Regions from separate parts of the Peribacillus sp. NPDC096540 genome, predicted to be linked through region 3. Evidence: riboswitches for the same ligand, from Rfam matches in the RefSeq annotation. Region 3 holds a riboswitch; each other region holds the start of a gene.
What was found. Region 3 has a riboswitch for cyclic di-AMP ahead of ACQKMR_RS13130 (TrkH family potassium uptake protein). Riboswitches for the same ligand answer to the same signal wherever they lie in the genome.
Positions count from the first base shown of each region.

Region 1: it holds a riboswitch for cyclic di-AMP, as region 3 does, so the genes downstream of both, ACQKMR_RS14535 (APC family permease) here and ACQKMR_RS13130 (TrkH family potassium uptake protein) in region 3, are expected to answer to the same signal.
Region 2: it holds a riboswitch for cyclic di-AMP, as region 3 does, so the genes downstream of both, ACQKMR_RS24635 (cation:dicarboxylate symporter family transporter) here and ACQKMR_RS13130 (TrkH family potassium uptake protein) in region 3, are expected to answer to the same signal.

Region 1 is NZ_JBNNTG010000015.1:66,373-76,973, reverse strand. It holds gene ACQKMR_RS14570 (CynX/NimT family MFS transporter) at 1-828, opposite strand, end outside; gene ACQKMR_RS14565 (FadR/GntR family transcriptional regulator) at 845-1,522, opposite strand; gene ACQKMR_RS14560 (amino acid permease) at 1,907-3,250, opposite strand; gene ACQKMR_RS14555 (YjcZ family sporulation protein) at 4,207-4,395, shown strand; gene ACQKMR_RS14550 (hypothetical protein) at 4,726-4,899, opposite strand; gene ACQKMR_RS14545 (cytochrome P450) at 5,020-6,414, opposite strand; gene ACQKMR_RS14540 (bacitracin ABC transporter ATP-binding protein) at 6,916-7,056, opposite strand; cyclic di-AMP (ydaO/yuaA leader) riboswitch at 7,213-7,356, shown strand; gene ACQKMR_RS14535 (APC family permease) at 7,508-9,334, shown strand; gene ACQKMR_RS14530 (RhaT/GlcU family sugar-proton symporter) at 9,850-10,601, shown strand, end outside.
Region 2 is NZ_JBNNTG010000043.1:4,837-15,437, reverse strand. It holds gene ACQKMR_RS24655 (UDP-N-acetylmuramoyl-tripeptide--D-alanyl-D-alanine ligase) at 1-210, opposite strand, end outside; gene ACQKMR_RS24650 (D-alanine--D-alanine ligase) at 371-1,453, opposite strand; gene ACQKMR_RS24645 (hypothetical protein) at 1,656-2,438, opposite strand; gene ACQKMR_RS24640 (methyltransferase domain-containing protein) at 2,685-3,428, shown strand; gene ACQKMR_RS24635 (cation:dicarboxylate symporter family transporter) at 3,487-4,749, opposite strand; cyclic di-AMP (ydaO/yuaA leader) riboswitch at 4,922-5,068, opposite strand; gene ACQKMR_RS24630 (efflux RND transporter periplasmic adaptor subunit) at 5,279-6,538, opposite strand; gene ACQKMR_RS24625 (hypothetical protein) at 6,553-7,215, opposite strand; gene ACQKMR_RS24620 (TetR/AcrR family transcriptional regulator) at 7,812-8,690, opposite strand; gene ACQKMR_RS24615 (efflux RND transporter permease subunit) at 8,882-10,601, shown strand, end outside.
Region 3 is NZ_JBNNTG010000012.1:130,570-141,170, reverse strand. It holds gene ACQKMR_RS13140 (iron-containing alcohol dehydrogenase) at 1-179, opposite strand, end outside; gene ACQKMR_RS13135 (hypothetical protein) at 913-1,113, opposite strand; cyclic di-AMP (ydaO/yuaA leader) riboswitch at 1,434-1,576, shown strand; gene ACQKMR_RS13130 (TrkH family potassium uptake protein) at 1,931-3,268, shown strand; gene ACQKMR_RS13125 (potassium channel family protein) at 3,292-3,948, shown strand; gene ACQKMR_RS13120 (DUF2283 domain-containing protein) at 4,031-4,465, opposite strand; gene ACQKMR_RS13115 (class I SAM-dependent methyltransferase) at 4,607-5,311, opposite strand; gene ACQKMR_RS13110 (hypothetical protein) at 5,380-5,997, opposite strand; gene ACQKMR_RS13105 (class I SAM-dependent methyltransferase) at 6,065-6,685, opposite strand; gene ACQKMR_RS13100 (PadR family transcriptional regulator) at 6,938-7,267, shown strand; gene ACQKMR_RS13095 (pentapeptide repeat-containing protein) at 7,283-8,002, shown strand; partial or broken gene ACQKMR_RS13090 (MFS transporter) at 8,271-9,489, opposite strand; partial or broken gene ACQKMR_RS13085 (GNAT family N-acetyltransferase) at 9,682-9,774, opposite strand; gene galU (UTP--glucose-1-phosphate uridylyltransferase GalU) at 10,142-10,601, opposite strand, start outside.

The DNA of each region.
Region 1 (10,601 bases), on a different contig from region 3:
GAATGTTATAGGAATGACGGCAAGCTGCATGATGGATAGCATCCAACCGGCTTCATCAGCATTTAGTCCTTTTTGCTCCAGGATTTCTGGCATCCAGGTAATTACTGTATAAAAGATAAACGATTGCAGTCCCATGAATAAAGTGATCTGCCACGCTAAACCAGAACGCCATAAGTTAATGTTTTTTACCTTTTGTGCCGTTTGTTCATCCTTATCGGACTTGAATGGCTTTTTTAATTGTGGCATCCAAAAGAAAACGGTAATAAGAGATAAGATCCCCCAACATCTAAGGGCGCCAGCCCATCCTAATCCTGATGAAGAGGAAATGGGAATACTGATACCGGATCCTATTGCGCCACATAAATTCATGGAAACTGCATAAATCCCTGTCATCAAACCAATATTTCGTGCAAAGTTATGTTTAATAAGACTGGGTAACAATACATTGCCAATAGCGATGGCTAACCCAATTAAAATGGTTCCTAAAAACAATGTCGTTACGCCGCCAATAGATCGTATCCCAATCCCGACCGTTAATAAGATTAAGGAAATGAATAGGGTAAGCTCCATTCCAAAACGTCGTGCTAACTTAGGGGCAAACGGGGATAAGAGTGCAAAAGCAAGTAAAGGTATCGTTGTTAATGAACCTGATAGTGTATTGGATATTCCCAAATTGTCACGGATCGAGGTTACCAGTGGCCCTACAGATGTTAAAGGAGCTCTAAGGTTGGCTCCAATTAGAATAATCCCTATAATAAGTAATCCTATTCTAGGTTTTATATCTATTTTCGTTTGTTCAAGTTGATTTGTTGCTTGGCGAATACTCATAAAATGTCCTCCGTACTTAGATTAAAGATTTTTTGAACTGAGCAATGTATTCATTCACTGTTTCAACTGCCCGTTCTTCATCTTGTTCGATGATGGCATCTACAAGGCTACAATGAATGTTCAAATGCAGGTTCGCATCAGAACTCATCTCAACTATCTGATGGATAGAAGCATGTAAAGAATCTGCCATATGTTCATACAAATCAATTAACAAGCTATTATGTGATGCCTCTATAATGGCTTTATGTAACTGAATATCAGCTTCTTCGTAAGCCTGACTATCCTTTGCTTCCGCTGCATCATGGCATGTTGCAATATGGGTTCGTAACTGTTCTATATCATCTTTGTCACGCCTTATTGCAGCTAATTGTGCTGCCTCTCTTTCGAGTGCGTGTCGTACCTCTAACGTCTCTAATATACCTGACTGCTGGATTCTTCGTTGAATAGCAACGCCCAAGACACTTGATGACCTGACGAACGTTCCCTTTCCTTGTTTTGTTACTAAAAGACCTGCATAAACAAGTGATCGTACAGCTTCTCTTAATGTATTTCTACTCACATCGAACTGTTTTATCAAATCCATTTCAGGAGGGATCTGATTTCCAATCTCCCATTCGCCAGATTCAATTAACGATTCAATTTGAGAAACAACTTGTTCTACAAGTGATAAGCGATTTGTTTTAGATATGGTCAATGTATACACCTCAAATTTGTAGGATGATTGGTTCATTGGTTATTTTAACATATGTATGTTGAAAATATAAACAGGAGAGTTAAAGTACGGAGTATTCAATGAAAATGCTGAAGAATACAACCAGGATTATCGTAAGAACTTTCTCGATACATAAAGAATAGCCTGAGCAACTATTCAATTATCCTCTGTTGCGTGGGAGATGTTACCCGAAAAGGCCAGAGTCAGGGCAGAAAGCCTTTTAATATAGGAGAAAAAAGCCCTGAAATAAAAAATTCCGGGGCTTCATTTCTTATAAGGTACATAAATGTTAAAACTAAATAAGGAATTATAAAAAAGTCTAGGAATTAAATTCCCAGACTTAATTGTAATTGAAAAGAAGTATGTCTATTTTTTAGCTGCTTTTTTTTGTTTGACAATAAAAGAGAGTAGGATAAATATTCCCACAGTTATAAGACATACAGTGGTACCAATAATATTTTGTTTATTAAAGAGAAAAGCAAAAAAGATAAAGCTTAAAGCTGTGATCGCAAATATAGTTGTATATGGGTACCATTTTACCCGGAAACCTGGTTTGTCAGTGTATTGTTTACGGAGCTTCAATTGAGCTGAACATATACTGATCCATAATAATAAAACTGTAAAGCCAGGGATAGCCATAAGATAGCTTAATATCAGATCGGGAGTTAAATAGGATAAAAACACACCAACTAATATACAAAATGTAGTTAGAAATATTCCATTAAGCGGGATACCCTTTTTGGTTGTTCTTAAAAATACCTTAGGGGCTTCTCCGTTCTGAGATAGAGTAAACAATGTTCTTGATGTAGCATATATACCTGAATTTGCTGCTGATAAGACAGCAGTTAAAAGGACGAAATTCATAATATCAGCAGCTCCGGGTAGTCCTGATAAGCTGAAAACCTGAACGAAAGGACTTTCTTCAGTACTTACTTGGTTCCAAGGTATTACTCCGCAAATAATAAGAATGGGCAAGACGTAAAAAAGGATTACCCGCCATACTGTTCCTTTAATGATTTTTGGTATAACTTGCTGACTATCTTTTGTTTCTGTGACAGCCACACCTATTAATTCAGCACCTCCATATGAAAACATTACAACTAAAAGTGCACTTAACATGCCTCCAATTCCTTGAGGGAAAAAGCCACCATGTTCTGTATAATTAGAAAATGAAGCGGAACTAGGGAAAATTCCTAGTAGGATTAAAGCTCCTAAAATAATAAAAGCAATTAAAGTTATTATTTTAATACCTGCAAACCAAAATTCGAGTTCTCCATAGTATTTTACTTGAACCAAATTTATTCCTATTACTACTGACGCGCAAAGTATACTTAGTAACCATAATGGTACAGAGGGAAACCAGTATTGTAAAAAGCTTCCGGCTGCTACTATTTCTACAATAATCACGATAATCCAATTAAACCAATAGAGCCATCCCACAATAAAGGATAGTTGAAACCCAAAAGCTTTATTTATAAGGTGTTGTACGTTCAAATTGGGAAAAACGGTTGCCATCTCTCCTAAGGCTGCCATTACAATAAATAACAATAGGCCTCCTATTAAATAGGCTATTACAACACTTGGACCAGCCATATTTAATGTATCTGAGCTCCCCTTAAAGATCCCTGTTCCTATCATTCCTGCTAATGCAATAAACTGGACATGTCTTGGTAATAAGCCCCTTTGTAAATCATGATGAGTCTTTTCCATGTTATTCATGCCTTTCTTCCGTTATTTTAATAAAAATCAAATGACTTTTCTGTGATTAAACGCTTTCGTGCGCTAAAGTAATTATATTAATATAACATAATTCAGAATAATGTCAATTTATATAGGGGTCTAACAGTAGAGAATGAATTGTGGATATTATTTAAACATATTTTGATACTTATTCTTAATTAAAATGTCATTTGTTAAAGTTAATTTATTTTTCTATTTGAATCCTTACTTTTAAAGAGCATATTTTTTAGGAAATAAATGATGTGAGGAACTAAGTACACCTTTGTAAACAAAGAACCCAAATTCCAATATGAGGAATTTGGGTTCTTGAATTCTTATTTAGCTTACTTGTACCATATCCATCTATACATTGCTTAATCGGATCTCAGTTCTAAAAATTAAGAGTGTAATTTTCAATATTTTTCTCTTAAACCTTTATATATTTTTCTAAATTAGATACTAAATCAGTCATTGCTGAAACGAACATAGTGCGAAACGGGTGTTCTTTTATAAAGTCTAAAGAAAAACATTCAACAAATCAATGTAGAGAGATTAATAAATGAACTTGGGCACAGTTCAGATTTGTCTGTTCGAGTGATTGAGTTTCCACCCCCAAAAACGTTACGAGCAGTCATTAGTAAATGCGTCCCTAACAAAATTAATAAAACTGAAAACATTTTGGCCATTATATCACCTTCAATCTTTTCTTAAAGTGCGGTAAATCATCTGAAAATATACAATATATAAGTGAAACTTTAAAAATATAAAGCTGATACAAAATAATTTTCAACCTATTCAATATTCATTGGAGATTGTGGGATTTTTAATTAACAAATTATGAGAGCAAAAATAGTCCTGTTAAATTGCTGTCATTTTCCTGACTAGTGCATAAGATGAGATAACCCAGTAAAGTTCTTCTATAAAAACAAATGAGGAGATGTTTCTATATGTCAGGTTGTGAGTCAAGTTGTGACGGCGGTTTTGGATTTGGTGGAGGTTTCGCCTTTATAGTCGTTTTGTTTATACTGTTAGTAATTGTTGGAGCTAGCTTTTGTGGTGGAGGATACGGTGGAGGATACGGTGGAGGATTCGACGGTGGATATGCCCCGGTTCAAGGATATGGGGGCTACTGCTAAAATAATAAAAAAAGCCGACCTTAATAGGTCGGTTCAGACTGTAGACAAACTCGATGAAAATCGAGTTTGCCTACAGCTTTTTTATGGCTTGTACAATTTGAACGTTGATTGGAACGTAGGGCACTCGCTTTCCGAGGGCGGTCCGGGAGCCTCCTCGGCTTGCGCCTGCGGGGTCTCCCCTAGACGCGCTTTTCCCGCAGGAGTCTCGCACCTTCCGCTCCAATCAACTTTGTTATAAAATTTAGATAGAACCTCTTTTACCTACAGTCTTTTTTATCTACAAACTGAGCCGACCTTAATAGGTCGGTTTCTTCTATAATTATTAAAAGGCTATTCACTCTCACATAAAGTGGAGAAAGAAAGTGGATGTAGGTAATCGGTTTCTTGTACCTGTTCACTATCCTGTAGAAATTCTAAATAACCGGCAAATACCTGTGAAGCCATCCCTAGATAGTGCATTTCAGTGTGGATGATACCCATCTTGGGTGAATGATGCATATACATTTTCATCCCTCCTTTTGTAATTCAGATGACCATCAAAATAGGTATGGTTCTTAAAAATGTTAATAACAGGCCTTATTAGCAGAAGGAAAGTTTTCTTCATATAATACAAGTAATATTCATTTAAATATCAGAAGCTTTAGGTTTTGAACTTTCTTCATTTCTTTCTTCTACTATCATGCGCAATCCACGCTTTGGTCTGAGTGAAAGGGTTGGTATTGGTTTTACTTCATGATGGTCTGGTGCAAGCTTTATTCTATACGTTTTAGAAATGCACGCTAGGACAAGCACAGCTTCCATAAAAGCAAAATGATTACCAATACAGACTCTTGGCCCCCCACTAAATGGAAAGTAAGCGTACGTAGGTAAAGTTTTCAAATAGTTGTTTTCAAATCGCTCTGGAATAAAAGAATCTGGATTATCAAAATACTCCGGCTTGTGATGCATCACATAAGAGCTTATCAGGAACATATCGCCTTTTTTAAAACGATACCCTTCAATTACCACATCCGCCTCCACTTGCCGCGATATGATATAGATTGGCGGGTATAGTCGAAGAGATTCCCAGATAATATTTTGTGTGTATGTTAATTTCATGAAATCGTCAGGAGCTGGATTACGGTTTCCTATTACTCTGTCTATTTCATTGAAAAGTTTAGTTTCCACTTCAGGATGCTGTGAAAGCAAGTATAGGGTCCAGGAAAGTGCATTTGCCGTCGTTTCGTGACCGGCAAGGAAAATGGTCATTAGTTCATCGCGTACTTGCTGGTTTGACATACCTAAGCCGTCCTTATCATCTCTAGCCTCCATTAGAATCCCAAGCATATCTTCATGTCTCTCTGCATCTTCCCTACGTTTTTCGATTATGCTATAAATCACAGTATCAAGTTTCTGTATCGCATTTTTATATTTACGGTTGATTTTAGTTGGGACCCATAAAGGCAATCGAAGTAGTGTTCTCATCCTTTTTACGGCAATTCTCAAGGATGATTCTATCGGTTCCCCGACCACTTCATACCCATCTTTGAATTCCATGCTGAACATGGTCTTGCTGATTATACCGAGAGAAATATTCATCATATCTTTTGTAATAATCCGTTCTTCCCTATTGTTCCAAGCTGAAATATAGTCCATTGTTATATCAATCATATCCTGGGCATAATTGCTAATATGGGACTTTTTGAAAGAGGGTTGAATAAGCCTTCTCTGGCGCATGTGAACGTCTTTTTCACTTGTAAGAATTCCATCACCAACGAGTGGTTTTATAGCATTGCTGTCCTTTGATTTGACGAAGGATTTTTGTTTCGTTACAAGTATCTGCTTTATTAAATCCGGATTTGAAATGAGGTAAACATTTTGGAAAGGTCCAAAACGAAATTTTGCAACGTCTCCATATTCTTTTGATAAACGGGTAAGAAAGCCAAGTACATCTTTTTGAAACTCCTTTGTATGGCCAGAAATTAGTTTTCCATTTGGGACCATTGGAGAATCATATAATACTTCATCAGTTTCACTCAATGTTGTTTTTCTCCTTTCGGTAATAATAATTTCTTGTAATCATTCTATGAGAATAAGCTATATTGGTTTGGACAAGTTGTTAAAAGAAAGAGCACATAATTTTTAATTAGTTAATCATAATGAATGAATATATGCGTCCTAAAGGGTGAGGGGAGATTACTAGATTTCTATTCTTAATTCTGCTAAAAATATAGTTTTTTAATTATAGAAAATAACAAATCGTGAGGGCGTATTTCGAGCTGGTAGTAACCTTCAAAAAGGAGGAGAAGTACAAATAGAGGCTCCTAAAATCCTTCCTATAAAACAGGTAAGGAATTAAAGGGACCTAGATTAAAAAACTCTGGGAAAGAGGAATCCAGAGTTTTTTTGAGATATTCTGAAAGTGATTTTTCTTTTGGTGTTTTTAAATGATTTTACTAATTTTAAATGAAGTTTTTGGCTAATTAATTGTTAAATTAGTTTAAATAGAAAGGAGAATTTATTGATAAATCAGAGATGTATTCAGCTTCTTTCTTCCCTATCTCTATTTTGGTGCTGATCATTTTTTTCCATTGCGGGACCACCATATTCTTCGTTAATTTCTTTAACCACTTGATCTAAAAATTCATCAGATAATATTGGGTTATCATTTTTTGGGGGCATGTAATTCTCCTCTATCCTTTCTTGGTACCATATGTCTTAATCACTAATGAAGTAGTTGTTAACAACATAACCTCTCTAAGAAAAAATTATTCTTTTTGTTTGCAAATTTTTCATTTACTTTTCTGAATCACGGGAGTATGATATCAACAGTTTCATATTTCTAAATCGCTGAAACCTTATGGTACGGGGGAACCGTTCTTGGGATTGTTTTACAATCCAAGGGGTGAATCCTTTCTAGGTAGGGCTACTCAAAGGCCCGAATCCGACAGCTAACCTCGTAAGCGTTATATGAGAAGGAAGGTGGAACTTGTGAGACAAAAAAATGATGTCTGCAGGTCTATTTAACTATGACTTGTGGGCATTTTTCTATTTTATTCTTGTTTTGTTCGTAAAGTTTTATTCATATAACTGGGCAAAATACACTTAATTTGAAAAATGGCGGTGATTCTTAATGTTATCTTCTATAAAGAGGTTCTTAATAGGCCGGCCTTTAAAATCAACGGCATTAGGTGACCAAAAGCTTAACAAAACAAAAGCCTTGGCCATATTATCTTCTGATGCTTTGTCTTCGGTTGCATATGGTCCGGAACAAATATTAATTGTTTTAATTACAGTGGGTGCCGCAGCATTTTGGTATTCCATTCCTATCGCCATTGGTGTATTGATTCTGTTAATGGCTTTAATCTTGTCCTATAGACAAATTATCTTTGCTTATCCTCATGGCGGGGGAGCATACGTGGTTTCAAAAAACAATTTGGGTGTGAATCCTGGGTTGATAGCTGGAGGATCCTTGTTAGTCGACTATATCCTAACTGTGGCTGTAAGTGTTTCTGCGGGTACAGATGCCATCACATCTGCTTTCCCGAGCCTACATTCATATAATGTCTTTATTGCTATAATTTTTGTAATTCTTCTTACCATCCTAAACCTAAGAGGGGTAACAGAGTCGGCTTCCGTATTAGCCTATCCAGTGTATCTATTCGTTTTAGCGTTATTCATTCTGATTGGTGTAGGTCTATACAAAATTTTAACTGGTGGCGTTTCCCCTGACTTACATGCATCAATTGGAACACCAGTAGCAGGAATCAGTTTATTTATACTTCTAAGAGCTTTTGCATCAGGTAGCTCAGCATTAACAGGAGTTGAAGCGATTTCCAATGCGATTCCGAACTTTAAAGATCCAGCCCCTAATAATGCTGCAAAAACATTAATAGCAATGGGTTCTTTACTTGCCGTGTTATTTACGGGAATTGTATTCTTAGCCTATTATTTAAGCATAGTACCTAACGCAGAGGTAACAGTTGTCTCGCAGATTGCTGAAGAGATCTTTGGACGGAATTTCATGTATTTCTTCATTCAAGGTACGACTGCATTAATTTTGATACTTGCTGCCAACACTGGCTATTCTGCTTTCCCTTTGCTTGCGGTAAATCTTGCAAAGGATAAATTCATACCAAGGGCGTTTACAATTAGAGGAGACCGATTAGGATATTCCAATGGAATTATCATACTAGGACTTGCATCAATCATCTTAATAATCGCATTTGAAGGACATACAGAAAATCTTATTCCACTTTATGCGGTTGGGGTATTTATTCCATTTACGTTGTCTCAGTCCGGGATGATTGTTAAATGGATTCGCGAAAAGCCAAAAGGATGGATGATGAAATTAACCATTAATTCAATTGGTGCCCTTATTAGCTTTATCGTCACAATGATATTCTTTTTAACCAAATTTACTCAGGTTTGGCCTGTTTTGATTTTTTTACCTATCATCATTGTTATTTTTCATCGAATTAGAAAGCATTATGAAGCAGTTGGTGACCAACTTAGGATTACAACTTGTGAGCCTATCTTACCAATAGAAGGGAATATCATTATTGTACCTGTGGCTGGTATAACTCATGTGGTTGAGAACTCATTAAATTATGCTAAATCTCTTTCGGCACATCAGGTTATTGCCGTTTATGTTGCTTTTGAAAGAGAAGATGAAAAAAAATTCGAAGAAAAATGGAAGAAGTGGCAACCAGATATTAGACTCGTCACACTGAACTCTTATTATAGAAGTATCATACAGCCACTAACTAAATTTGTAGATACAGTTGAACATAAAGCGAGGGAATCTAACTATAAAGTTACAGTAATCATTCCACAATTTATTCCGAAGAAAGGCTGGCACAATATTCTTCACAACCAATCTAGTTTACTGATCCGTGCATACTTACTTTATAGAAGAAATGTAGTTATTACGACAGTACCGTATCATTTGAAAAAATAAAAATATAAAAAAAGTGATTTCATTGATAGCTTTACTTTTCTGGAAATATAAAGTTTATGACTGACAAATAGATTTTTGATATCATTCAAAAAATGAGAGGTTTTAGTTTTTGCCAAAATTGGCAACCACCTATTGTTTAAGAAGTGCAACAAGTCATAAGTGTTTACATTATTCAGGTGATACCGATAGTATCGTAGTAGATTCAACGCAGAGGGAACGAGTGGATTCATTTCAAACATTTCCTCCATTATTTCAAGCTAATATGAGTGAGAATACTAATTCTACATAAAAAGGGTTGCCGCTGGCAGCCCTTTTTATGTAGAACAACTGCAGCTGAATTTGTCTTTCCTTTTGAATTTATCATTATCATTCATTTGAATAAATGGTCATTAGATGATCAAAATTCAGTAAGCCTCTAAGAAGTTTTCATAGATAAAATTACCAAGGTTCAATTTTCTTAGTGAGTACATATTAAAAAATGACATGTTTAGTACATACATATATGGGGGTTGAAAATGGATATATTATTAGCTCTCTTACCGGCACTATTCTGGGGAAGTATCGTTTTATTTAATGTGAAACTTGGTGGTGGTCCCTATAGTCAAACCCTAGGTACAACGATTGGGGCTTTGATTTTTTCTATTGGGGTTTATTTTTTCGCGGATATCAAGTTGTCACCTCTAGTTTTTGGTGTGGGGTTTGTTTCAGGACTTTTTTGGGCTGTTGGACAAGCTAATCAGCTCAAAAGCATTGATTTAATGGGTGTTTCTAAAACAATGCCGATTTCAACGGGATTACAGCTGATTTCTACTACTTTATTTGGAGTCATTGTTTTTCACGAATGGTCTACACTGAAAGCGGTTATTTTAGGCGTACTGGCTTTAGTATTTATTATCATTGGAATCGTGTTGACCTCACTGGAAGATAAAGAATCAAAAGAGAGTAAATCGGGAAACTTGAAAAAGGGAATCGTTATTCTACTCATCTCAACATTTGGTTATTTAGTTTATGTGGTTGTTGCACGTCTTTTTGATGTTAATGGCTGGTCAGCATTGTTTCCTCAAGCAATCGGGATGGTGGTAGGTGGCTTATTATTAACGTTTAAACATAAGCCGTTTAATAAGTATGCAATTCGCAATATCATTCCTGGATTAATATGGGCAGCAGGAAACATGTTTTTATTTATATCACAGCCTCGTGTGGGAGTCGCAACGAGTTTTTCCCTATCTCAAATGGGCATTATTATTTCAACGCTCGGTGGGATCAT
Region 2 (10,601 bases), on a different contig from region 3:
CCAAAAAGAAGCCGCTGCTCCTTGCGCTAATGCCTGCTTGACATATTGATGGCCATCAACCTGCTCACCCTTTAACGGAATGAACAAACATCCTTCCTTAACTGTTCTTGAATCAATTGTTACTCCACGAATTCCTTTGGACTGAAATGGAATAATATCATTCAATCCACCTACCATTTCATATACTTGTTTTAACGTTCTCTTTATCATTTCGTTCCTCCTACATTCATCGAACCGTTAACTGCTCTTTCTTTTTCCATTAACCAAACTAAGCAGAAACCGGTATGATACCCCGACTCCTGCTGAATTGAATCCATTACATAAATCACCTTTGATGGATTATTATAATTACCAATAAATTCTCTGATGTTTAGACTGTATATTTGATTTTCTGTTTTTCTTCATGACGTTCCAAGGCAAGCTTCACAAGTGTTTCAATTAACGCTGGATAGTCAATGCCTGTGTGCTTCCACAATAATGGGAACATACTGAATGGAGTAAATCCTGGCATTGTATTAACTTCATTAATATAGATTTTTCCTTCCTTCGTTAAAAAGAAATCAGCTCGAACCAGTCCAGAACAGTCTAATGACTTAAAGGCCGTTATAGCCATTTCAGATAAAGCTACATATTCACTTTCCTTTATCTCCGCTGGAATGACCATCGCAGAATTACCATCAACATATTTTGCTGAATAATCATAGAAGGCAAAGTCTTTCTTAGGTATGATTTCTCCTGCCACTGAACAAGAAGGGTCATCATTACCAAGAACACCAAACTCAACTTCACGAGCAATGACTCCTTCTTCAATGATTATCTTCCGGTCAAATTGAAATGCTTCTGCAACTGCTTTTTCTAACTCGTCTGCATCATTACATTTGCTGATACCGACACTTGAACCTAAATTCGCCGGTTTAACGAAACATGGGTATCCTAACTCTTCTGCCACCTTAATAATGGAGCTTTCAGTATTTTTCTCCCACTCAGAGCGGATAAACCAAGTGTATTTCACTTGCGGAAGACCGGCCTGAGCAAAAATATTTTTCATGATAACCTTATCCATTCCAGCAGAAGATGCTAGAACTCCATTCCCTACATAAGGAAGATTCAATAGCTCAAGCATCCCTTGTACGGTTCCATCTTCCCCATTCGGTCCGTGAAGTAGAGGGAAAATGACATCATATCCCGTAGACCCACTATTTTCACCCGTTGAATGAGCTTGTAGAGCAAGAGGTGAGATAGACCCTTCAGTTGTAAAAGTTAAAGCCTCCACACTCTCAGCAGGTCCTGTTAACTTCGGTCCATTTATCCAAGAACCATCTTTTGTTATGTAAATCGGATATATATCAAACTTTGCTAAATCGAGAGCTTTAATGACCGCTAAAGCCGTCTGCATAGAAACATCATGCTCCGCAGATTTCCCACCATAAAGCAAACCAAGTTTAGTTTTCATGAGTTATTACCCTCCAATATTCTATTAACCATGTTCATTGTATCATTTAACACTAAAACGTTTAAAGTGAAACTTCCATCATTGGCAAATTTCCAAATAGACCATTAATTACTTTATACATGGGATAGTAAGTTTCACAAACCTCATATATATCAAGGGTGTAAAAGATTCCTTCTATTAACCCCAGGCAACTGTCGAGGTATTATGAGAATGAGTTGCTTTTTATAATACTCTCCCATACTTTTTCCTTTCGATGAAAGGTGAAAAAGACATCCGGTTCTTTTATTTTGGTATCAGAAAAGTCATCATACATCTCATCCATGTTTAAATAATCCCCCACAACCCATGCTGGAACCTCAATCTTAGTCCTTGAGTACTTAACATGTTTAAATGAAAAAATAAGACCCTCTGCCAGAATAGGGGCCAAGGCAGTAATGATATCTACAGGAATAGCCGTTAATTCCTTTTTCTTTCTGACCCTCAACCAATTTCTTTCCACTTTTAATGGCTCCAGCTTCAATGGAATCAGACTCCCTAACATATTATAATATGTAGAAAGAGAACGAAAATAAATTTTATTAAACCAGCCGTCATCCTGGGCAAGATACACGAATTGATTATTCAATTTACGAAAAAAAGGGGGCTCCAAATGAGTTTTCGTATGCCCTAAATATAAAAGCTCCGCTATTTCCTTTCCTTCTAATTCATCTAATCCGTCAACTTCTTCAAAATCGATCCAACAAAAATCCCCATATCCCTGAACATTCTCTTTAAGAAGTTTGGAAATATCTTCAGATGATACGCTTTCAAGCAATACATTCAAATTATATTCCCCACCATCGAATTGATGTTTCAATAATAAGATGGAATTCAAGGTATATGGCAGTGAATAGGCAAACTCCTGAAAATTGAGACCGTTAAAAAGGACAAACCGTTCGGAAGCCTGCATATGCATATATAAAATATCATTACTTTCATTTTTCATAACCTTATCCCCTCCGACCCTTTCAATCATTAGTGTTATTTTATCAAACTTTTTGGTTTTCACGAAGGTTATATAATCAAGAATGTAAATCCACACCTGCATTTTATGTATTCATAGTGAAGATATATGCCTTTATTTCTTACCATATAAAGAGTTCAGCCATAACTAATTTAAATAGGTTAGATCCAAGCTCGACAAAATTAAATAACCATATTATAGTAAAAATAAAGGTTTGGAGGAATGACGATGGATAAAATTGAAAAAGGTTTTATCATTAATTCTTTTCATGAAGCCGCTCCCCTTTATGCCGACGCAACGAAAAAGATAGGCCTGTGGCAATCTGAAAAGTATGCATTCGAGAAATATTTTTCCCAAGATGACAAAATCCTTGATATCGGTTGTGGTACAGGACGAACCACCTTTTCCTTATATAAAAAAGGTTTTCATAAAATATCCGGGTTCGACCTAACTCCTGCCATGCTACAGGAAGCCCAGAAAATATCACGCGAAGAAAACCTAGATATACCTTTTATCCTTGGCGAAGCTACGGACATTCCTTTCAATAACTCATCATTCGATAAAGCATTCTTCACCTTTAACGGTTTAATGCAAATCCCTCAACGAAAAAAACGCATTCTAGCTTTAAAAGAAATTAACCGTATTTTAGTACCTGATGGCATTTTCATTTTTACTACCCATGACCGTGACAAAAATGAAAATTTCCTGAATTTTTGGGAACAGGAAGAAATGATTTGGTGTGAAGGTAAACAGGATGACCGGCTATATGAGTTTGGTGATATTTTCACTCCTGGAAAGACCCTCCCAAAAAATACCTATCTTCATATACCTAATCAACGGGAGGTCCTTGACTGTCTCGATGAAGCAGGTTTTACTGTCCTAGAAAGTTTTTATCGAAGTGAATTATTTCATGAAAGCGATGAAGTCATCACTTTCTCATCCGATTGCCGCTTTTGGATTGTTCAAAAATAAGCTCTATAAAATTCCACAAAAAAAAATCCAGAGTGATATTTCACTCTGGATTTTTAAATTAAGAAACTTGTTCTAGTTTTCCATTATCGGCAGGAGGGTTGAATTGACCTTCCCATTTAGAGATAACGATAGCTGCAAGTGAATTACCTATAACGTTTACTACTGTACGACCCATATCAAGAATACGGTCGATACCAGCAATAAATGCTAAACCTTCAATAGGAATACCAACTGTTCCTAATGTCGCTAAAAGAACTACGAAGGATACACCAGGTACACCTGCAATCCCCTTAGATGTGATCATTAACACTAACATTAGTGTAATTTGTTCATAAGCGCTTAAATCAATTCCATACATTTGAGCGATGAAGATAGCTGCTAATGCTTGATATAATGTAGACCCATCAAGGTTAAAAGAGTATCCTGTCGGAATAACAAACGTAGCAATATGTTTCGGACATCCCGCTTTCTCCATTTTTTCCATGAGTTTCGGAAGAACCGCTTCTGAACTTGCTGTCGAGAACGCAAGAATTAATTCCTCTTTTAGAAGCTTAATCAACGTAAAGATATTGAACCCTACAAATTTTGCAATAAGACCCAGAACGACAATTACAAAGAAAATCATTGTTCCGTATACAGTAAGCGCTAACTTACCTAATGGAATTAAAGATTCCAAACCGAATTTGGAAATGGTCACCCCGATTAGTGCAAATACCCCGATAGGAGCAAATTTCATGACCATATTAGTTAAGTAGAACATCCCTTCAGCTGTACCTTGGAAGAAACGGAATACTGGTTTACCTTTTTCACCGATAGCCGCAATACTAATTCCAAACAAAACAGAGAAGAAAATAATCGCTAGCATATCGCCTTCTACCATCGCTTTTACCGGATTAGATGGCACAATGTGAACGATTGTATCTACAAAAGATTCATGTTGCTTAGTTTCTGCTGTATCAACATAGGAAGAAATATCAGTTTGTTCTAGCTTGTCCATATTTACACCAACACCAGGCTGGATAATATTCGCGGAAAGTAGACCAACTGCAATCGCTATCATAGTTACCACAACAAAGTATGATATTGATTTAGCTCCAAGTTTACCTACTGATTTTAAATCACCTACACCTGCAACTGCAACGATAAGACTTGACACAATGATTGGTACAACAATCATTTTAATCATTCGTAGGAAAATGTCTCCGAATGGTTGTAAAAAGTTTTGGGCTGTTTCACTACCATAAAAAATGGCACCAACAATAATCCCTAGAATTAAACCAATGAAAATTTGGCTAGCTAAACTTAATTTAAATTTCTTCATTTACTTTCCTCACCTTCCATAAAGTCTTTGATGTAAAAACATTTTGTCTCGGTAAGGGAAACAAGATACTAATAGAAAGAAAGTAATTTTTCTTTTATTGAAAAACTCTATCTTTACGCCGAAAAAAAAGACACTTCATGTGTCGATTTCCTATAGGCGTGAATATTCACACATGCTCCCTTAAAGACGCTGACGAGGTTAGCTGTCGGGTTAGGAATTGGAAACACAAAAGCCCTTTCATTTCTGAATTCACCCCTAGCGAAAAAAATCCGCAAAAATGGGTCCCCCGTTCTTGTAAAAGATTAAGCGAATACTTAATAATAAAATATTATACTAAAAATGTTATTCTGTAAATATTTTTTCTTGTCACTTTAAGAAAAAACCTTTATAAATGTCTGAATATTCTGCATTAGTGACCATTTTACCTATAATAACACATACTCTATTTTGCTTAATTTTGTTATATGGATATATAAAAAAACAATAAAACTGATTGATATATCCCCTCTCTTGAACAATGAAAGGGAGGTTATTTTTCCAATATTCCCAGTAATAAGTACCTCACTTTTTCCCGAGTGGTGAATTTTTTATAAGGTGCAGCTTTTACCTTGTCAATCTGAAGCGGCGTAATAAAGTACGAATGATTTTTCACAACCTTATTTGGTTCTATTAGAATGACCTCTCCTACCGTCGGACCCTTTAAGAGTTCTTGCTTTCCTTCTGCTTCAAACCCCTCTGTAATGTATTGTTTATCAACATAGCCTCTTTTAGTCAATTTATAGACATGTGGCTGCTTTTTTTGATGTACTGCCTCTATTGGGATGGAGGGTACACCCGCTTTCTCATTGGTTATTACCGTAAGATCTACTTTTGCACCTGTCAACAAAGGCTCTACCTCTTCTCCCTCTGTATCAATCGTTGCCTGGAAAGGGAATCTGTTTTCATTTTTTAGAGAAGGCTCCTCTGTAGGATAAGAATGTATACGCCCTATAGTTCCCTTCAACACCTTTTTTAAATCAGGAGAATTCACTTTTATAGTCATATCCACTTTAGCCTTTTTCATCTGCTCTTCAGAGAATTCCCCTTCAATTCCCATATTTGAAGAAGCGATGGAAATAATGGGATTATTCAGGTTTTTATTGATATTTTTTACTACTCCATCAGCCTCACTCGTCGTCGCAACCGCGCTAGTTTGCTCCTCAATTGAACTTAACTGAGCATCCAGCATAATCACCTTTTCTTCCAAGCGGTTTTTTTCAAGTTCCTGCTTGTACATTTCTTGTTCAAGATTACTTTTTATCAAGTCTGAAGAGGTAGTCGTTATATCAATATTTAAGCTCTTTTCTATCGATTCATCGATTACTGCTTTATTAGAATTACTGGTCAAACTTCCTTGATAAGCTTCCAACTTACCAATGTACTCATTAATCCCAACAATTTCTCCCTCAGCGGCAGTTTTTTCCGCTTCTAGATTTCCTTTTAGAGCATCAAGTTCGGGTGTCGTGTATTCAAACAACGAGGATCCAGCCGTTATCTCATCTCCCTCTTTTACAAGGAATTTCTGAAAATCATTTTTCTTGGTGTCGAAATAGATATCATACTCTTCTAAAGGTTTAACTACCCCTTTTGTTTGAATAGTATCCGTAATTGTGTCTTTTTTTACCTTTGTCCAATTTTCCACAAAAACAGTTCGTTCCACTTTGCTTTCTTTCTTTTCAATAAGGTAAAAATTAACGGTTATTAACGCAGCTGATGCCACTGATATGGCTGCAATTTTCCATTTTTTCATTGTTTTCACCCGCCTTATACAAATACGCCCACTTGGATGTACGCTAAAAAGGCTTTAACAAACCACGTGGCCAGATAGAATAGAACAATCATTAAAAGGACCAAATAATTATTTCGTTCTGAAAATGCCTTTAAATAGAAATATTGCAGAGCAATAATCAGAAATTGAAAAATAGTGATTTCACTAAAAAAGTGAATAAAGTAATCACTTCTGAGAAAGTACTGACTGATAACTCCCAATGAAAAAGGATTTGCATCGTATCCAATATCCATTAATACTAATATAGGGACCAGAAACACTTTTTCCAATAATTGCAAACCAAAGATGATCATTTGAACGATTACTATTTTTATGTATGGGCTATCTATAACGATCCAAAAGAATAGAGATGATAAAAATAAGTATATGGAAGGGTAAAATAGACCTGCTATTATATTGCCGCTTACTATCAACAACTTTCCTACTTCAAATTCACTAGCATCCATCTTCGTAATTTCTTTGGAAAACGATTCCGATCCAATGCCAAAATATCCTTCCACAGCGAAAACTATAAAACTAAGAAAATATAATAATAGTAATTTCCATCCAAGTCGTGTGACTGCTTCTGCATTTTGCAGCTGATAACGACTCCTATGAGGCTCTAAAATGCCCTTTAACAATCTGACCTGGTACACCATATGTGTTCCTCCTGCAAAAAATGAAATATCACTCTATATTTTATCTTATTTTGGAAACAATTGCAGAAATAAGGAATGAATAAAACAAAAAAAACACATTAATATTAAATAATGCATGTCTCCCTAATTTGAAGTTAAATATAGAAAGATGATGCTGAAAGACGTTGATTTGCATAGGCGTTTTGCTATAATTCCCTCCATACTTATCTACCTCAAGCGGCACTTTTGTTTAATATTCAGATGACCCGCGAGCACATCCGTCATCCCTGACTGAGTTAGGTTTTTCAGATTAGGAAAGCTTGAATTTGCGACGATGGCACGCAAAAAAGCCCAGCGCCTAGGACTGACCATGGGGAAATGCAATAAATTCGCGCCTATAAAACTCTTCTGGACCAAATCATGATAGTCTTCCCTACATCAATCGACGAAACTTGCCATTTAATTTAAGCTTCTAGACCTCTTTCAAACTTATCATTTCCATAATTTTTATTATAAATTAACATTCCCTTTCTCCTTTTCTGGCCTCAACCTCATAGGAGTTACTTTAGAAAAGCTTTAAATAAAAGAAGAGGCAGTATGCCTCTTCAGAAAAATCTTTAATTTTTTGTCAAATAATCTTTCATTAAAATGATAAGCTTAGAACACATGGTATTCCGCTTTTCGTTTTTTTCTAAAAATAATAAAAGTCCTTCTAATATTATGCCATTTGGTCTAACTTTAGAGAATTCCTCTTGAATTGCTTTTAACGCTTCAACATTTTTACTTGTCTCTAACCCCTCTTCTTTATGTTTCCCTACTTCCAATATCTGTCGTATGGTTGCATTAATTTCCTCTTTAGGGCTCACTTTTTGTGCAGAACATCCAATTAAAGGGAATTCTTTCAATAAAGGATCGTCCGTTTTATGTAGACCTTCAATAATGGAATCCATCCGATTTAAGATGAAGATAGGCAACCTCTCCACTTCAAATGAATGTCTGTTTCTGAATAAAATTCCGATATAACCTTTGAAAAGTGCGTCTAACATAATAGTACAATCTGGCAAGAAGTTTGTCGGTATTTCTGGGTACAATTCAACTATTTTTCGTTTGAACCAAACTAAGCCCTCTTCATGGATATAGTGTAAAAACCTATCTAGCTCTTTACTGATATGAACCATTTGTTCCTGCATCATCATTCGAATTAAGTTGGTATTTCCTGTCACATGCTCTATTTGTACAATGATTTGCATCAAAAACTTCTCTTTACTGGATAAAGAATCATCTAACTCAATATCAAGCAACGAGTCCGTTAATGCACCATAATAATATTTGAAAATTGAAACAAGCAACTCTTCCTTCGATTTAAAATAATTATAAAAGGATCCCTTGGCTATCCCACACTTTTCAGTAATTTCCTGAACGGAAGTAGCATGATAACCTTTCTCTGCGAAAATCTCTACGGACTTATCTATAATTATTTTATGCTTTTCATTCATCAAATTCATCCTATCTCTTAAATATTGTCCCCTACATGACCAGTGAGTCATTTCTTCCACATTGTATCTCAAAACCCTTGAAATCACAACATTACACCAACTGAATATTATTTATTGCATTCATAATCCATATACTATATATTTGAGTTTATGACCGACTAGTCACAATATAAAGTATGGAGGGTAAAAGTTTGAATTCAATCATTAAATTTTCTTTGAAAAACAAACTGGCAATCTGGTTGCTGACAATTATCATCGTTGCAGCAGGTCTATATTCCGGTTTAAACATGAAGCAAGAGACCATTCCAAACATCTCTACTCCTTTAATAAGCATTTCCACGGTATACCCTGGTGCTGCACCTGAAGAAGTAGCCGATAAACTTACAGATCAAATTGAACAAAAAGTCACAAACTTATCAGGAGTTGAATTAGTTAGTTCTTCTTCTATGGCTAATGTTTCTTCAATCCAATTACAATATGACTATGATACGGATATGGATGATGCTGTAAAGCAAGTGAAAGAAGCATTAGAGAAATTAGAACTACCTGAGGGGGTTGATAGCCCCAGCGTATCTAAACTAGAGTTAAACGCTTTTCCTGTTGTAGCACTCAGTATAACAGATAAAGATTCGGATTTACCTGCCCTAACAAAAAATGTCGAAGAGGTGTTAGTCCCTAAACTTGAAGGAATTGACGGAGTGACTTCCGTAACAATTTCAGGACAACAGGTAAATGAGGGTAGCCTTGCATTCAATCAAGAAAAGATGGCTCAATACGGGCTAGATGAAGAGACCGTAAAAAAAGTCATCCAAGCTGCTAATGTAACAATGCCACTTGGTCTATATAACTTTGATGATAAAGAAAAAACAATTGTTGTTGATGGAAACATCTCCACTTTAAAAGACTTAAAAAACATAAAAATACCTTTAACAGGTGGTTCTAACACAAAGACACCAACTCAAACAGCGCCGGGAACCAATCAAGTATCACCTGAACAAGCACCTGATGCAACAGTTCCTCAACTACAAAGTGTCAAATTATCAGACATTGCTGATGTGAAAATCACCGGTAAGGCTGAGACTATATCAAGAACAAACGGTAGTGAATCAATCGGGATTCAAGTAACCCGATCGCCTGATGCCGATACGGTTGCAATCGTAGACGAAGTGCAAGACCAAGTTTCGAATTTTAAAGATGAATTTAAAGGCGTAAGCGTACATACTACGCTTGATCAAGCCAAACCGATTAAAGATTCTGTCGAAACCATGATTAGCAAGGCCATTTTCGGCTGTCTGTTTGCCGTCATAGTGATCATGCTTTTCCTAAGAAACTTTAAAACGACCCTAATCTCCGTCATTTCGATTCCATTATCTTTGTTGGCAGCCCTTTTGGTGCTCAAACAATTGGACATCTCATTAAATGTTATGACATTGGGAGCCATGACAGTTGCTATTGGCCGAGTCGTCGATGACTCAATTGTCGTAATTGAAAATATTTATCGAAGAATGGCATTAAAAGGCGAGCAATTAAAAGGCGGCGAATTAATACGTTCCGCTACTAAGGAAATGTTCATCCCTATCCTTTCATCAACTATCGTTACTGTAGCCGTTTACCTGCCGTTAGCAAGCGTTACAGGACCTGTTGGCGAACTATTCATGCCATTCGCTTTTACGATGGTGTTTGCATTAGTCGCATCATTAATAATTGCCATCACTCTTGTACCGGCCATGGCAGACTCATTATTTAAAAACGGCCTTTCCGAAAAAGAATTGAAATCACATGAAGAAAAGCCAAGCAAGCTATCTGGATTCTACCGTAAAGCACTGAATTGGTCATTAAACCATAAGTTGATCACATTCGGTACAGCAATAGTATTATTAGTCGGTAGCTTATTCCTCATTCCAAGTATCG
Region 3 (10,601 bases):
ACTCCAAGATAAACTGCACTCGCTACTCCGTTGTCATGAAGATACTGACAACATTGATTGACATAACCGAGTCGGCTCATTACCTTATCACTTATAATGAGTGCTTTCTTCCCGCGTAATGCCGCTTCCGCTCCCACTTTCTCAAAAGATTGACGGCCATATATAATAGTCTGTGGCATTCTGAAAAATTCAAATCCCTTCACTTGATAACCCCCCTTTTGTTTTCATACAAATATATAAAGCAAAAAATGTTCAAGTTTTATAATAAGCGTACATCAACAAATAGAAGATAATTTTTGCAGGTATTGCACTACAGATGCAGATAATATGTAGGTACATCACTACATATTATCTATTAACAAAGATTAGGCGTCATCCAATTTTTCACTTGAAGAAACTCTTCCGCTTGAAACTTTTTCACGTCTTTGTTAATCAACTCTTCAATAGACACAGTCAACCTCCTATTAATTATAATTTTCCCAATAATCAGATATACAAAAAGCATACTCTTTCTGGTTGATAGAGTAAATGATTTCAGGTAACAAATTTCCATATTCCAGGATATTCATGATTACTTCTCTTTCTTGGGAGCAAAGAAAAAAGCCCATAGATTTTCTCTATAGAATTCTTTCCTATTATTTAACTAGGCATGGCGGAGGTAAATAAACAAGTTTTTGAATATTCCATCCCATTATTCAATATACAAAAAAAACTCATTCAATATAAATGAGTTTGAAAGTAAAACGCAATATGGATGTTTAAGCTTCAGGTTGCCTGATTAACGCAGGAATTTAAATAGTTGAAATGCTACAAAGGACATGATGAGAGAATTAATTGTTCAATGTGCTTGACCCTCATCTATCTTTTAATATTCAATTATTCGCATGATCGAGTTAATAAGGACCTATGGATTCAGATGATATTACCTTTGAAAAAAAAATTTATAAATGGATTTCTTTTCTTATCTGTTATCCTTAACTCATTCATTATTATTTGGTCCTCATGATCAGCTATCCATTTCCTTAGTGCATCTTTATCCTGGCATTGAGTTAAATATGTCTGTCCACCTTTACCTGTAGCGTTAATAACATATCTATTAAACGTTTTCTCCATAATTGCCCGCCTTTTTTATATAATGTATTAAAATTTTAATATACGAATGCAATGAAACTTGAGTTTTTCTGTATCTAATTCCAAAAGAAAATACCATATATATATTAGAAACATAGATTCGCAATGACTTACGCTTCATGAAAAGATATATAAAATTTTCAAATTTATCGAACCTATCATAATGTCCCAACTAATTTTTGTCAATAAGTTTTTAATATGTAAATAAAACATAAATTATCTGTTTTTTTCTAGAAATATTTTTTTACAATTTAGGGGTTTACAACTAGTAAATGGTGGGAGTAGAATACGTTTATCAATTTAATACATTTCGGCCTAAACTCAAGTAAATTGAGTACGGAGGAACCAATCATTTGGGGTTAATTCTGCCTTGCAGAAAGGATGAGATCAGCTCTTTCGCCATCCTACCCGTCAGCTAACTTCGTCGGCTAAAGCGAAGGAGGTCATAAGACCGCCTATTTCAGGGGCTTTTTTGTTAGCTTTTTTGTGGCAAAATAGCAGCCAGATGTTTAAGTAGGTCTTTTTATTATGCATTAAAATATCTAAAGAGAATTTCCTAAGCTTGATAGGGATTAAGGATAATAAATACCTTTATCACACATATAAGGGCTTGTGCTGAATGGAGGCATGTACTGGAAAAGTAACTTGGTCCATTGGTTGTACGAATGGATTGCATATACAAGCGAAATACTAACCCTATCACTGGATAACGGTTACCCGTTGGAAACATCAGAGTGGTATATTACGTTTTGTTATTATAGTAGCTAACTAATTCATATTATGGGTAGGGATGATCAATTTGATAAAAGCAAAAAAATTGTTGGATCCGCCAAAAATCCTTGTACTCGGCTTTGCCATCCTGATACTTATTGGGGCCTATTTGCTGACCTTGCCGATTTCAACTGAAAATGGGAATGGTCTTGCTTTTCTGGATGCTTTATTCACCTCAACCTCCGCTACATGTGTAACAGGGCTTGTCGTAGTGGATACGGGAACGACTTTCACCACTTTTGGTGAGTTGGTCATCTTAACACTGATTCAGATAGGCGGCTTAGGATTCATGTCATTTGCTACGTTTTTCTTTTTCCTATTAGGCAAAAGGATTTCTTTAAAAGGCAGGTTACTTTTGCAGGAGTCCTTAAATAATCTATCCATGGCAGGTGTAGTCAAGTTAGTAAAACGGCTTTTAATTTTCACGGCCATCATTGAAGGCATGGGTGCCCTTATCTTATCGATTCGCTTTTCATTTGACATGCCAATCGGCAAAGCGATCTATTACGGGGTTTTTCATTCCATATCGAATTTCAATAATGCCGGATTTGATTTAATGGGAGAATTCAGGAGTTTGACCCCTTATGTATCGGATCCATTCGTAACCCTTACCGTCGTCTTCCTCATCACGTTTGGCGGAATAGGTTTTATCGTGATGAATGAACTATACGAATACCGTGATACCCATCGTTTGTCTGTGCATACGAAGGTTGTACTGATGGCTAGCTTAATCCTTACAATTGGAGGGGCCATTTTAATCTTTATATTTGAATTCGGAAATGCCAAAACATTGGAGCCTTTATCATTCATGGGGAAAACGTTGGCCTCTTTGTATCAATCGGTTTCTCCAAGGACAGCAGGTTCTAATACATTGAATATCCCTGATTTAACACAACCCACATTGCTGCTTATCATTTTCTTGATGTTTGTTGGGGCTTCACCTGGCTCGACTGGCGGCGGGATTAAAACCACCACATTAGCGACGCTGATTGGAACGGTTTGGTCACAGATTAAAGGAAAAAGTGATGTGGTATTGTTTCGTCACCGCATAGAGAGTGAAACTATATTTAAAGCATTAACCGTTAGCTTCATTGGGTTATTTATCGTTTCAACCATCACCATTCTGCTGACCATCACAGAAAGCGGAAGTGATTTCTTAACGATTTTATTTGAAGCCACTTCAGCATTCGCTACCGTGGGACTTTCAATGGGATTGACCCCCGAATTATCCCCTATTGGTCGGATGCTCATCATATTCACGATGTTTGCGGGCCGGGTGGGACCTTTGACTTTTGCTTTTGCTATTGCAATGAGACGTAAACCAGATCCATTCCGCCGTCCAAAAGGCAAAGTCATGATTGGTTAATCATTAATGAGGGAGTGTAAAAGATGGGAAAACGACAATATGCCGTTATCGGTTTAGGAAGATTCGGAACGAGTGTAGCTCATAGATTATATTCAGCCGGACAAGAAGTCTTGGGTATTGATGTAAACGAGGAAAGAGTCGAGAATGCAGAATTAAGTGTAACTCATGCAGTTATGGCTGATACTACCGAAGAAGAGGCACTAAAATCCATTGGAATCCGTAATTTTGATTGTGTCATCGTAGCCATCGGAAATGATATGCAGTCAAGCATTTTAACTACATTGCTTTTAAAGGAACTAGGAGTGAAAAAGGTAATAGCAAAAGCTCTAAATAAACATCACGGTCAAGTGCTCGCTAAAGTTGGTGCTGACTGGGTTATCTACCCTGAAAGAGATATGGGTGAACGGGTCGCTAATCAACTCCTATCACCCAACATGCTGAACTATATAGAACTCTCAAAAGAATACAATATCGAGGAAATCATTATACCCATAAGCATGACAGGAAAAAGTCTCAGAGATCTTGATCTACGTGCGAAATATAATATCAGTGTTATTGCCATCGTAAGTAATGGAGAAATTATCATAGCTCCATCACCTGATCAGAATATCCTTGAAAAAGATTTGCTTTTAGTGGTTGGTAATAAAGAAGATCTAGCCGTGTTTGCAAATATTGAATAACCTAGGTCCCTAATCAAGGAGCCGGATACCCGCTCAACGGTTCCGGCTTTCACTATATGAGATGACCTAAAAAAGTTTGAGCTTATCCGCCAATTAAGAATGACTCATCGTACGACTCTGTGTCATATATATCAATCCCTATAAAATCTAAACAGTCAGCATCCGAAAAGAGAAACACTATTTTCGCAGCATATGAATGAGTAACTGACTGTTTTACTGATTTATCATTCAATCTGAAAGAGTAAATAATCTCATTATCAGCAGTAGTTACCTTTTTGAATATATGTACTGTATCAACAAGATGGCTTATTTTTATCGCAGTATCTCCTGCTAATTCAATTCCGATAATCGGAACGTGGTTACAAAAATCCAACATTATATCATTATTTTGTGGGAGTTCTTCCGTATTTGAAATTTTGTACTTAAATGGTTCAGCCAAATAGATATAGCCCATATCTGCTTCAGTATCATATGTCACTTGTTTATCCAATGGTCCACCGCCCTTAATCTGTATCAAGCTTATTTTTCTCTTCTGCTAACCCAAATTATATTCTGAAGAATCTAGTACTATATGGATTAAACTTTATACACAGTTGAAAAAGGATAGATACTTCTCGGCCCTAAGCTTCCTCGAATTATAGGGACAAGCTCACAAAAATTACTTTTTCATAAATAAAGCAGTCCACAAACCAGATACCCCAAAGACATCATTAGATTGCTTACATTCCTTCATTTTACGTATTTCTATTACTTCAAAATCTTGAAAAATCGTTCTTAGTTTTTCCTCAGTAAAACCTAACCCACCTCTAAGACTTCCTAATCTATATACTTCCCAATCTGAAATTTCTGCACCACCTAATATTCCACCTTGAACAAAACAAGTAATTGCATAGTAACCTTTAGGCTTTAACGCTTTTTTCACCATTTCTATATAATTCATTCTTCTATGTGGAGCAATATGATGAAAGCAACCTGAATCATAAACTGTGTCATATTTTCCTTCTTCAATATCTAAGTCAAAAATGTTTTTTTGAATAAAATTCACGTTCATATTCTTTTCTGTCGCCCGTTCTTTTCCCCATTCAAGAGCTTCTTTTGAAACGTCAACAGCATCAACTGAGCAGCCCTTTTGAGCAAAATAAATGGCATTCCTTCCAGGACCACATCCAAGTTCAAGAACCTCCCCTGAAGCAAGTAACTCTCTGTCAAAGTAATTAACTAAATTCTCGTCTGGTTTGTTTTCAAAAAAGGGAATCCCCTTTTCACGATCTTCATAAAAATCATTCCAGAATTTAGTTGGCTCACGCAATAAGGAGTCCAGCATTTCTAATAAATCTTCATAGTTATAAATAGTTTCAGACAAAATATCCCCTCTTTCCAAATAAATACTTTAGTAACAGAGTAACAGTAGTTTTTTGAGGGGGAAGAGCTTTAGTAGTACAACCTTAGTTGATTTGACAGCTCTTCTCCCTTTTCTTGAACTCCAAGACGGTTCTGTAAATGAATGGGTAGAATACAAGTTGTTTTTTCTAAGTATTCAGCGATAATGTTTTCTTGGTTTGTATAACCTGAAATTTCTTCCCCTATCATTGCTAAGTCAAAGGATGAATGATTATATATGTTTTCTGCTAATTTTATAAATATCTCATCAACTTTATTTAACCAGGGGTTAAGTTCTTTTGTAAGCGGATATTTATAAGGATAGATCTGCTCCAATATTGCTTGTGGAATTGATATATCTAACCAATCAGATTCGCCATCGATTCTGATGATAGTAATTACACAAGGCAAAGTAGTATTTTCATCAGAAATTAATAGTGTTCCATAAAAATGATTCACACTGTCATCTTCTATTTTTATTGGTAAAGAAATTGAATGCGTTTGAAAGTCCTGCTGTTTTTTCCAAATTCCGTTGAAGAATTTGCTTTTCTGCAACGAAACAAGAGCATCATTCAATCTCTTATTAACTCCAACTGGGTGAAACTCAATTGATAGTTCATAGAAACCGCCAATCCAATTATCAGGGTCAATAAATTCACTATAATTCATATATTCTCAACTCCATTTTATGAACTCTTTAAGAGTTTCACTGTGGTGCAATTGGATTTTTGGCACGTCATCTGCATTTACGAATTATTATCTTTCTATACATTCCATTCATCATAATCGATTGATCTTCTACGATTTTTAGATTTTTATCATGTCTACGAAACAAATCTTCAAACCGCAAGCCAATATCTGTACCTAAAACTCTAATAAAAGGTCTAAGAAGCTTCTTTGATAATGATAGCTGTTTATTTTTAGAGATAAACTTATCGAATATAATTATTTTCCCATCTTGTTTTAAAACCCTATTCATTTCTTGAAAACATTTATTTGCATCAGGCACTACTGAAAGGACCAAACTTCCAACTATATAATCAAACGACTCATTGTTGAAATCCATATTTTGTGCATCCATCTCTAAAAACGTGATAGAGGTATTTTCATATTTCTCCATTGCTTTTTTAAGCATATCAGTTGAAAGATCTATTGCCGTTATCTCTAAGTCAAAGTGCTTGATTAACTCTAAGTCGGCCCCCGTTCCTACGCCCACAAACAGAACCCTTTCTCGGTTATTAAACGGTATCTCTTCAAATATTCTTCTTCTGGCATTTAAAAAAAGATATGAATTGAAAATATTGTCATAAATTGGAGACCAAATCTTATATATCACTTTATTCCAAGAATTATTCAAATTCACCCCTCCCAGATATCTCTTAACACTACTTCTATAAATCATAATAAATTCCTTCCAAGTATGGATCTATATAGGACCATAGATATCATGAAAGTTACAAATTTTCCTTATTCTATCAACTGTTTCTCTCGACTTTGGGATTTTCCTTAACATACATATGATCTAAAATCCTTGATGCTACCCCTATGATTAATATTACCTTGACTGTCATAGTAATATGCTATAAGGTATACCAAAGGAGGTGAGGATTTGGTTCAACGAAAACTATCCTCTGACCTGCTTCGCGGACATGTTGATACGATGATTTTAAAACTCCTGCAAAGTGGCGATAAATATGGTTATGAAATTAGTAAATTGATATACGTGAGTTCAAATGAGCAATACGAAATAAAGGAAGCAACGATGTATTCCAGCTTAAAACGTCTTGAAAAAGACGGATGCATCATCTCCTATTGGGGAGATGCTACACAAGGCGGCAGAAGAAAATATTATAAAATCACCCCAATCGGAGAAGACATATATACGCAAAACAAAAATAACTGGGAGCAGGCCAAGCAAATACTTGAGCGCCTCTTGTAGGAAGGAAGATAAAATGTGATTGAAAAACTAAATGCACATGTTCACAGCATTTTTGCTCCGTATCAAAATGCCAAAACAACAAAGGAACTGGAAGAAGAACTGCTGCAAAACTTAATAGAGAAATATAATGACTATAAACAAAAAGGTTCTAGTGAGCAGGAGGCTTATAGATTGACGGTGGATTCAATTGGAGAAGTGTCAGAGCTCCTAGAAGCATTTAATCTCCAATACAGTGAGCTTGAGCAGGCGATAAACATGGACTATTCTAGACAACGCTTATTGGATTCCGACTTCCGCTCGGTTTCGGTGCATGATGGAAAATTTAATTCCTGCGATTTAACCCGTTCTGATTTCAGCCATTCCGACCTGACGAACAGCACATTTAAAAGCAGTAACTTAAATAATTGTATCTTTGAAAACGTCAATTTAACGAGTACCCTATTTAAAAGTTCAAACTTAAAGGGAGTCACTTTTAAAAATAGTATCTATAACAAAACTCACTTTAAAGGCTGTAATTTAGCTGGTCTCGTCTTTGATGGGGAAACATTTAACCAAACCATTTTTGAGGGCTCAACATTGAAGAAAGCATCATTTCGCGACGCAACACTCAAGAATGTTCAATTTCGAACGTCTGATTTAAAGAAAATCGACTTTGAGGGTGCTTCAATGGATAAACTTACTTACAACTTTTTAATTGGAGCTAAGGTTGATCTTAGCAAAGTAACAATACTTTAAAGGAGGGATTTTTTATGAGTTTACCAATCGCCATTGTAGTATCTACCTCAATCATATGTGTGACTGTATTCATAACTGCTGTGACATTAAAAGGGATGAGCATGGGAGACTAATTCAGCAGCAACTTTTTATCAAAATCCCCGTGCTAAGACTGAAAAAGTGTAAAACTCTTCTTCTTTCCTTAAGTAGAATAGCTTTACATAAGATTTCATCTTAATGGAATGTCTTAGCTTGGGTTTTTATGTGTATTTCACATTTCCCCTTTAATTTAAGAAACAGAACGTTCCCCTTTATTCGAGTTATCAATAAACTTAAAGAATGGAAGTAATATTCCTAATAAAGATACAGTGCAGATAATGCTTCCTATTAAAAAGTACAATGGACGTATCCCCCAGATATCACTCAAAAATGTACCTGTTATTACTCCTAATAGCATTGTACCTCTAATAATAAATAATCGAACCGAGGATATTTTCCCCATTAGATGATTAGGCACGCTTTGTTGAAAAATAGTTTTATTATGAATACTAAAAATAGCCATAGCTATTCCAGCAATAATTTCAGTCAAGAATGCAACAACTATACTATTGCTAATACCTAATGAGATATATGTTAGACCTCCGAAAATTAATGCTCCTAACATCAAAACCCTGCGACTCTTATGTTTTATTTTACTTACAAGCATGGAACCAATTACATACCCTAAAGGGAAACTAGCCATAAAATATCCGTACTCTGCATAACTACCAGATAACTCACTAGTGATATAGGGAAGAGTGATAACCATCGCCCACCCCAAATTGAAAAAATGCCAAAAAGACTCCTAACCAAACGATGAGGGGCTGTTTGAAAAAATAGGATAGACCCTCAATAAACTGGTTTAACCATGATTTGCGTATAGATAATGAGACTCTTGATTCTTGGATGAACAGCAGTATAAAACCACTTGTAATAAGCAATAAGCAAACAATTGGTAATGTGGTTTTAACACCTAAGTACTCTACAACGACTCCCCCTGCAATTGGTGCCAAGAACGTCATTAATCGAATCGTTCCATCTAAATAAGCATTTGCAGCGCTTAGCTGGTTCTCAGGAACAATTGTAGGCAAAATTGATTGATTAGCGGGTGAATATAAGGGCGTAATTAAACCTACTATGATTTGGACTGTGAAAATGTGCCACGCTTCAAGATTACCCGTTTTTAATGAAATAAGTGGGATAAGAAAAATTATACCTCTACTCCACTGTGAAAGTATCATCGTCCACTTACGGCTCCATCTATCAATAAAAGGACCAATAAATAATTGCAAAAGCAGGGATGGTACAAAATATAATATCCACATACTTCCCAAAGCCATAGTGGAACCTGTAGTTTGATAGATAAGAATTGAATTACAAAAGGCTCCAAAGGCAGCGCCTAATTCAGAGATCACACTACCGATCCATATGAAGAGAAATGATCGGTTCTTTAAAATATGCTGATTCATTTAACCGCTCACCTTCTGCATTTATTAGTAAAAATTAAAATCACAATTGGATTTAAATCTGGTTATATGATTCAACAAATACATCATCGCTTTCTGTACATATACCAAGGCTCACCATAATATTTTTATAACTACCCGCTGTACTTCAAACCTTTTCTGCAAAAAGTATTGATTGAATCCTTTTGGATGATCCTAAATAATTCCAAAAACCACATAACCATTTTTTAGATAAAATGCAGGTGCTTGAAAGCTGAAGGTATCCAAGTTAATCAACCCACAGCCTTTTATCCTTCGCAAAATTTTAAGTACTCCCCTATCATTTGTTACTCTCAATATAAAACTTTACCTTTTATTGGTATTTTCTCATTACCATTCCAACTTTTCACCATTTATTTTAAAAAATCTTGCTAAGTGTAAAATTAGGCAGGGCTGCATTGTAAGCCTGAGACATAAAAAGAGAACAACTCATTAAACAGAGTCGTTCTCTTATAGAAAACTATTTAGAAAAGCAAAGGGTAAAATAAATATAAAGGCTTTAGTTTTTCGATTTTGTATTTATACTAAAAGACTTTAAAATTTCCCCCTACTCAGTTCTTTTATCAATTATAACAGCTTTTCATTAATCCATTTTGTAGATAGATATATCCTCTATCTATTTAACTTCTGCCTTATGCTTTTTGAGTATGTTTTCCAATTCTCTTAAAATGTCGTCTCTCAATTCAGGACGTTGTAAGGCAAATTCAATTGTAGTTTTTACAAAGCCATCTACAACTCCGACATCATGTCTTTTACCTTCAAAATCATAGGCGAATACTGTTTGGATTTCATTTAGCTTTTGAATGGCATCAGTTAACTGAATTTCACCACCAGCACCAGTTTCATGTTTTGCTAAAAAGTCAAATATTTCTGGGGTTAAAATATATCTCCCCATAATGGCTAAATTTGATGGAGCTGTTCCTTGTTTTGGTTTTTCAACAAAGTTATTAACTTCGTACCTTCTACCATCTTGAGTTATCGGGTCAATGATACCATACCTATGCGTTTCGCTTTCATTAACGGATTGTACTCCAATAATAGACGAACCTGTTGCATCGTATTCATTTATTAATTGA